DNA from 2 places in the Congregibacter litoralis KT71 genome. Region 1 is predicted to be linked to the other one. Evidence: riboswitches for the same ligand, from Rfam matches in the RefSeq annotation. Region 1 holds a riboswitch; the other holds the start of a gene.
What was found. Region 1 has a riboswitch for S-adenosylmethionine ahead of KT71_RS16855 (hypothetical protein). Riboswitches for the same ligand answer to the same signal wherever they lie in the genome.

Region 1 (4,191 bases):
ATCCCCGCAGCAGCATTCGGGCTCAAATAATACTTTGTTTCTGGATGTCGCTTTTCGATGACGTCAATCAGTTTTTTGTGGATCGGTTGGCTGGGTGCTTGTGGCGCGGGTATGTCCCAGCAGTCATCGCCAATTACTAAACCTCCTGATTGCCATTTCAAATATGATCCATTGGCCTTGGTGGACATGTGCAGATCCGAAAGCTTCATATGTCGAGTGCGAGAAGCTTTAAAGTCGGCAAATTCTACTGTCGGATCAGTAATATCGGGCCTAGTGCGTCTTTGCAGCTCTGTTTTCAATCTTTTTCCGATCCAGCTTGCTACCGGCACCGAAACGGCGTTCCCAAGAGCCTGGTAGCGCGGTGTATCCATATCTGCGACATCTATAGCTTCAGTTTTACTTAATTCAGTCCAGCCAGGAGGAAAACCCTGTAAACCCTCGCATTCCACGGGAGTGAGGCGACGCACATCTGAATCATACGACACATATGTCCGACTCCAGTCTGTTCCTGTGTGTCTTCCTGATGTAGCTGCTAGGCAATAAGCAACTTCAGCTACCTTTGCTCCAGTGACAGTACATTCACTTGAGTTCAAGAATCCCGCTCTCTGATTCGCCGGTTTGGAGCCAACGGCGTTTTCGTAAAGGGTTGAAACTGCTGCTCTCGCATTATCGTGAAAAGCGCAAATAAAAACTCGTGGCCGGGACTGGGGTGAGCCAAAGTATCTGGAATTCATAACACGCCAGGAGATGCTGTATCCCATAGAAGATAGTGTTTCCAACACTATTCGAAAGTCTTGCCCATTGTGAGAGCTTAAAAGGCCAAGCACATTTTCGATCAGTAGTACTCTCGGTTTTTTCTTTTCAATAAGCTCGGCAAATGGGAAAAACAATCCGGAATTTTTCCCTTTCAGTCCATGTCTTGGCTTAGAGCCGCGAGCAACAGAAACGTCTTGGCAGGGAAAGCCACCACACCAAAGATTTGCATCAGGTATCGAGGCAGGCCCCAGGGTAGTGATGTCTTTCTCTAGAGCGGTGTTTGGCCAATTCTTCTTCAGGATTTTTTGGCAATAGGCATTAATTTCGCAGTGCATCTGTGGTTGAAATCCGTGGCGCTCAAGTGCCAAGTCGAAACCACCTATCCCTGCAAAGAAAGAATTAAACGAAAGGTTTGATTTAGCAATCTTCATTGCGATCTCTAGTCATCTACTTGCCTGGAGTGTCTCGATCACGATCTTTCACGATAATGTGACCTTGAATTGCAAATTGTTGTTTTTCAGAGTGTTCTTTTGTGAGCCGAGCAATAAGCGTGAACTTCTTGTGCCCTTTGTCCTTGCAATACTGCTCAAAGCGTTCGGCTTCGATTGCTGACAACAGCACTGACACTCTTTCCACTTTTCACTACTCAAAGTCCTTACTAACGATATCAGTGAGAGGAGGCAAAAGCCACGTAAGTGCACACAAGTACGCATAATACGTGTAGTCAAACTGTACACATCAGAGGGAGTGCCAACACTCTGCTATGTAGTGTTTTTGGGTAAGGCTCGCCGTAGCGAGGGTTTTTTTGGACATGAAGCCCCTGAGCCAAATGTCAGTCCAATGCCCCTTGAATTATCGATAGATGTATCTCCGCTGATCAATGGGTCGTCAGCACGGCAGATTCAAAAAGAGCATAGGCGTTACGACTTAATTGTGGATGGCGACCCGTCCCAACACATTTCCTTCAAGCTTGGAGGGCTTCTCGGTACATTACTTATCAGTGATACTCTTAGCATGAAGGCAAGAATACGCTGAAGTTGCGTATCAGGGATGGAGGGTGATTTAAACAAAGCTCTCGTTGGGGGTTGCGCTATCTTAGATAGGGATAACTTGATGGTCGAGTGGGAGAATGTGGTGGTGAAGCTCTGTTCAAAGAACAGAGTCGAAATATTTATCAATGAGAGGCAGCTGGGAACCTTCGAGCTTCATCAGACTGAGTTACTGGATGACCGAACAAAGAAACTTAGCAAGGCTGGTGCAGTTCTACTGCAGTTAGCGTCTAAGCCTCGTTATTCCCGAAGAGGTGGCATGAAGCCTACCATTGCCGATAAGAACGTTATAAGTAAGCTGAGAATAGCCCTGAAAGCATTTGTTGGGTGCTCTTCAGATCCTTTTCACCCACTTTCCTATGCGAATGGATGGGTGGCTAAGTTTCGAGTAGAGGACCATTTAAAGGGATAAAGTCACAGACGACTGCTACGGCTCCGTCCGCTAGCTATGCACATTGGTATGGATTGCGGTCCGAAGTTAACCACTGCACAGGCCTCACGCGGATTCATGTAAGAAGCTCGCGTTTGGCACGCCCTCATTGGTTTTATAGTTGGGTTGCAAAATTGCTTTAGACTGAAATTTTGTGATCGAGATCAGTCCTTAAGTCCGTGAGGGTTTACTTTTCCCCGTAAAACTGTAACTCTCCCGACTGCATCAAGAGGGGCATAGCCCCACCAACCGCCCACTCCGGGAACGGTGGTCCAAATGATGCGCCAATGGCTCTGCATTGCAGACATGGAACATAAAGGAGACCTGCCATGAATACCCCTTTGCCTGTTGTTATTGCTCAATCACCCTTCAGTGATGACGAGCTGCAGTCCTTAAAAGCCTTTTACGCAGGGGAGCGTGTTCGCTCCATCCGCAAGCGTTTGCCCAATCCATGGCCGTTGATCGCTCGGCACCGTGCTCTTGCGCATAGTGAATTCGCCATTGTGATGGACGCGCCCGCTGCATTGGTTTGTGAGTTATGAGGCGTCGTGATTTTCTTAGGGGTAGCGCTTTCTCTCTCGCCGCCCCCTCTGTCGTGTGTTCAGAGCAGTCGACAGATGGACCGCTGTATACACCGCCAAAGGATCGGTTTGTCACTGTTCAGATGACGCCCGATGACGATGACCCGCGTTGGGAGTTCTACCCAAAATATAGGGTGCTTTGGGCGGACGTTGATTTGCAGACGGGTCACTACGATTTGTTGGAAGCAGATGATCCTATGTATGCCTGGCCCCTAGCGAACTGGTGGTGCAACGAAATCGAATTCGATGACTCCGAATGGGATGGTATCGGTGCGCCATCTGGAGTTCTTGATGGGTACCCTTGGAAGGAATGTTACGGACGCATATTTTTCTTGGCGCCCGGCATGCGCGGCATCATCCCGCGGTACGTGAAGGCCCCAAGATCTTGGGATATCTTTCACGGGTTGGTGCCGAGATATAACCGAGACCGACGGGATGACCTTAGTATCAAGTGGGTCAACGTTGACCTTCTCACAGGTCATTATGTCGAATGCGCCCCGGACGATCGTATTTACGACGTGTATACAACCTGGGATGTCTGGGCATGAGGTGCTTTGTGGGATGCTATGAAGGCTGCTCATCATGAACAGTCGCATTTCGAAGCCACTTTTGGGCTTACTGCGATCGCGATTTGAGTTGGATTGGCACGGTATTCACGGAGTTCGTCACTGGGCACGAGTCAGACGCAATGGGTTGCTACTTGCGCAGAGCACCGGAGCCGACGTGGCTGTCGTGGAGTACTTCGCGTTTGTTCACGATGTGGCTCGCGTCAATGACGACTATGACCCATGGCATGGCGAGCGGGCCGCAGAGTTTGCTTTTTCGCTATGTCCGCAAACTATTGACTTGAAACGATCTCAGCTGAAAAAACTGACCGATGCGTGTAGAGAGCATAGCGAGGGGTATACAGAAGCCGACATCACGGTGATGACTTGCTGGGATGCAGATCGACTCGATCTTGGGCGTGTTGGAATCAGGCCCAACCCTGAATACCTCTGTACCTCAGCCGCTAAAGATCCTGGCGTATTGGAAGCGGCCTACCGGCGATCGCTGCCGGACTATCACGTTTAGAAAAACGCACTAACTCGCATGGCATCTGACCCTAACTCCAGAGGTTTAGCGGCCGTAAGTGCATTGGCGCGGTGCTGAAACGAGTAAAGGGTAATTTTATGCAGAATCAAACAGAAGATGACAGGGCGCAGATCGTCGATCCGTGGGTGAAGCAGGCCGACAATCGACTGCGGAGTCCAGAAAGTGCGCAGTTGATTACAGCTATCTCCTTTAAGTCCAACGGGATCGTCGAGATGACTTTTCTTTCCAATGGATGAATGTGGAGCTGCTGATTTTCTAAATGGCTGAATGCCTCAGATGACCC
Region 2 (4,191 bases), 660 kb from region 1:
GGAGTGGTGTAGATCACAAGAACGCGTTCGAGTGACTGTTTTTGTAGTTTCGAGAGTGTCTCTATTACTGCCGACTGCTCTGGATCGTCTATCTTGATGACCACCAGAATCGCGTGCGTATTATTTGAAGCTTCGCTAACATCATCGGTCGCGACATAGCCAGCTTCGCTCAGTCCTCGGGTATCCAAGAACTCCATAATTGGCTGTTCAGTGGGATATAGGTATCGTGTGATCTCCCCGGTACATGGCTCAAAACCGTTGCCAATCTCGATATCGCTTTGGCCGGTGATCTCGGAGATAAGTGAGCTTTTTCCTGCACCGGTTTTACCGAGAAGCCAGATCCGGGGGACGTGTTGATGCAGGTACGTTTCGAGTTGATCCAGTTCTGGATCAACGTCCGCTAGCACGCTGCGTTGGAGTAAGTCGCGATATGTGTCCAACGAAAGCCATTGATTCTGAGAGGGTTTCGACGGTTCGGAAGTTGTTTCCGATTGGGTGTTACCCAAAATACTTTTTGCTTCTTGTATCCCCATTGCGCCAGACGTGACGGACCCAAGCAGACGCTCCGCGGGTTCAGATGATATCGTCCGTGAGCTGACGGCCTTTCTAAGCTGTTTTACAAAGTCGTAGTAAGAGTCCTTGTTGTCTATTTCAAATTGTTGGATGGGTACATCGATGGCCTCGTAGCCACTGCTAGTTTCTGCACTTGCGAGGCGCTTTTTGAGCCTCTCGTAGATTGATTTCTTGGCTCGGTCTTGGACTTCACCGTTTCGAATTAGTCGTGTGGCACCATAGCCAAGTGCGCCGCCAGCGAGCCCGGCTCCAACCACCCAGCCGATTGGGGTGGTGGCAATAAAGATACCGCCTAAAGCGCCGCCAAGAGTACTGGATCCGAGTATTGTGGTTGCGCCAACCGCGGCAGCAACGGATCCGGACGCGGCAACGCCCCCAGTCACGCCGAGACTTGTGCTGATCAAGTCCCCAGCTAGTCCGATTTTGTCTGGTCGAGCCTTCTCCAGGCGCTTAAGTGCCGATAGCAACTCCTTGCGCGACTGGCTGTCTGATCTGTCAGTTGGTCGCATCTGCAAATGCCAGCTTGAGCACGTTGAGAAACCACTGCAGGAAGGATTTTGCCATCGCTACAATATCAGCGAACGTGTTGATTAATGTTCCCTCTAAACTGCCAGATAACGGTTTTCCGCTGTCCAATCTAAATCCTATGCTGGCACTCACTGCAGCAGCTATCGGGGTGAGAATCGGGCCGATTATAGGCACGGCTGCTAGGAGAGTATGCAGCACTGCGCCAATTGCCAATCCAATGGTTAGGTGAGGAAACTTTGCAATGAATTCCATTATTTCGTAAACAATGAGCTTGCCAACGTACACAATTTCTCCACCAACCTCCCTTGTTACGTCCCACAACGCTGTGAGTCTTGTGACAATTTCCATTGGAAGATCACTATTGATCAACGTGACGAAGAAATCGTCCCGATCGTCTAGTGTTACTTTTGGTGTAAGCAGTCTCAGCTCTACAAGAGCATCAGTCTGGGTCATTACCTGCGACACTTTTTTCTCCTTTTCGGCATTCTATGGCGGTCCACTTCGATTGTGACATTCGCCTTATTAATGCGAGACCAATCCATCCTCTAGCATATGGTACTTCGAACGGCCGGTCGCTTATTGACTTAGATCAGCCATTTGGACCGGACAAATTAGGCGAATTTCGGTTTGCCTCCGGAGATCGTATCGGTTGCACCTAAATTATCTCGCCTACAAGGTATCCCGGGTTTTCTGGGTGTCCAGTGTGAAACCTCAAAGTATCAGTTCATTCATCGAGTACAACAATCGCTGCTGTGGTGGGTATTGTTCAAGATGCGTCTTACAGATAGCTCTTTTGGGGGTTGCAAAACGTGACGGTTGTCACGTAGTCGATAACGTTTTGCCTGATGAACAAGCCATTTGATCTTGGCTATGAGATGATAAAGGGGCATCAAGAGGGGTTCGTCCCCACCAACCGCCCACTCCGGGAACGGTGGTTAATCGATGCGCCATAGGCCCTGCTGCGCAGGTATGGAACAAAAAGGAGATATTCCGTGCGCGACCCTCAATTTTTAACTCCGGCTTCTGCACTATTCAGTGACGTTGAGCTCCTGTCTTTAAAAGCGTTCTACGCGGGCGAACAGGCGAGCTCTATCAGCAAGCGATTACCTAATCCATGGCCACTGGTGGCTCGACACAGGGCGCAGGATAGAACCGCCTTTCAGGCTACGAAGACTGTACTCGACGCCTTGTATTCTTCTCTATGATTCCGAAGCTACCGGTAATGAGCTGCGTTCAACAGCACAGTACATAGCGATACTTAACAGAACAGGTACGCCGCCGATTTAAGTACCAACTTGCGGGCGGGATAAAAATGCAGCTAAAGCGGCTGATCTGGCTTCTGTTCCCCGAGCTGATTAACGCCGACTATTCTCGGGGATTAGGAGTTACAACATGACTGCGAAAAATGAGACGTTTGAGCTGGTGGATGTTGATCCATGGGGCAAGAATAATGGGGGCCTCGTTCCCAAAAATGCCTCGCTGGTGTGTATTTACGGGCTCAATTTGGGCCCGGACTCGATTACTGAGGCGCTGTATCTGCGCATCTTCAATGAACATGTAGAGCTCTGGTTCGCGCACCCTAGATCACACGATCTCGACAACGCTGCATCACCATCCTCGTTGGCTTTTTCAGATAAACAGGCTCGAGCAGTTCTGGCGAATCGTTCTGGTGATACCAATACCGATGCGCAGAGTCTTTTCATTGCGTTGATACGTGCACGCTGGGGGCACGCGTGGCCCGGAAGATTCTATGTGCCAGGTGTTCTGTCAGAGCAGGTCTATCAGAAGACTCTTACCGGGATTGCTCGCGAGGGCGATCTGATGGCCTCCCAGGCGTCTGCTATTGAAACCTCCGTGGTTCGTACAGCCCGAGAGTTACGCCTGCAGCCGGAGCCCACAGGTACATCCCCAAGTGCCTGGCGGGCCCGCTGCTCTGAGACAAACCATTCGCTGTACATAAGCACTGACTCCAATACCTTTGGTTGTGGCTACTGTCGTCGAAAGGGTGGAGAAGACGAACTGCGTGCTTTTGTTGGCGATAGGAGACAAGGAGGAGCACCACCCACGATGGTGGCCCAAGGCCGTGAGGACGAGAATTCATGATCTCCCGACGGCAGTTCCTCCTCGGTGCCGCTACAGGATTTGTATTGCCACGATTTTATGAGCGAGCAGTTAACTTCTTTGACAATCATGGTGAGGCGCTTCTTCAGGCACCTAAGTCAGCCCATACGACCGTCATCGCGTCACGTGAAATCACAGACAGCTTTACGCTGTATCTCGGTGACCCATCAGAGGAGCCGCCGGAAATGACGCTACGGCAGTTTGTCGAGCGCTATTCTTTTGAGCCGGTTGAAGAGGCGTTGGCGGAATGGGCTGAGACTGGCATCGAGCCCGATGACACGCTGGATTGGTCTACCGTTTGCGACGCTTGGTGTCTGCACGACAGTCCTAATGTCCGTGCGTATGAGCTGCTGTGTGATCTGGATCTGGGGCCCAACTCGTCAGCCGATTCACCGGTAGGAGAGGTGAGGTTTTGAGGTCGGTCGGAATTCGTGGAGTCCATCGGATCGTTTATCTTTACGATCTGGAGGACAACGATGGAAAGAATCCCCAAGGCATCTTACACGCCGGAGTTCCGGGCTGAGGCCGTGAAGCTGGTTGAGTCGACCGGCATGTCGGTGGCGAAGGCGGCAGAGCGGCTGTCGATCCCCAAGAGCAGTCTCAGTAACTGGGTGCGTGCAGCCCGGGCAGGAAAGCTGAAGCAGGTGGGTGAGCATCAGCGCGCACCCACAGAGCTTGAGATGGAGCTGGCCCGTGCCCGGCGTGAGCTCGCTGAGGTCAAGCAGGAGCGCGATCTGCTAAAAAAGTTTGCGGCGTACTTCGCGAAGGAATCCCGGTGAGGTACGCGCAGATTCACCGGCTACGGCACGAGCACTCTGTCGCCGCGATGTGCCGTCTGCTGGACGTATCCGAGAGCGGCTACTACGCCTGGCGCAAGCGGCCGCCGTCACCACGGTCGAAGGCGAACGCGCGTTTGACGCTGGAGATCAAGGCGGCTCACGAGCGCACGCGCAGGACGTATGGTCCCGA

Region 2: another riboswitch for S-adenosylmethionine. It lies ahead of KT71_RS13910 (hypothetical protein); the one in region 1 lies ahead of KT71_RS16855 (hypothetical protein).

Annotation. Positions count from the first base shown of each region.
Region 1 is NZ_CM002299.1:3,712,343-3,716,533, reverse strand. It holds gene KT71_RS16865 (DNA cytosine methyltransferase) at 1-1,187, opposite strand, end outside; gene KT71_RS20635 (hypothetical protein) at 1,204-1,392, opposite strand; SAM-I-IV-variant riboswitch at 2,453-2,562, shown strand; gene KT71_RS16855 (hypothetical protein) at 2,565-2,777, shown strand; gene KT71_RS16845 (hypothetical protein) at 3,540-3,887, shown strand; gene KT71_RS20810 (hypothetical protein) at 3,986-4,144, shown strand.
Region 2 is NZ_CM002299.1:3,057,310-3,061,500, reverse strand. It holds gene KT71_RS19790 (YcjF family protein) at 1-977, opposite strand, end outside; gene KT71_RS13915 (hypothetical protein) at 1,069-1,566, opposite strand; SAM-I-IV-variant riboswitch at 1,983-2,091, shown strand; gene KT71_RS13910 (hypothetical protein) at 2,494-3,204, shown strand; gene KT71_RS13905 (hypothetical protein) at 3,201-3,638, shown strand; one part of gene KT71_RS13895 (IS3 family transposase) at 3,699-3,969, shown strand; one part of gene KT71_RS13895 (IS3 family transposase) at 3,969-4,191, shown strand, end outside.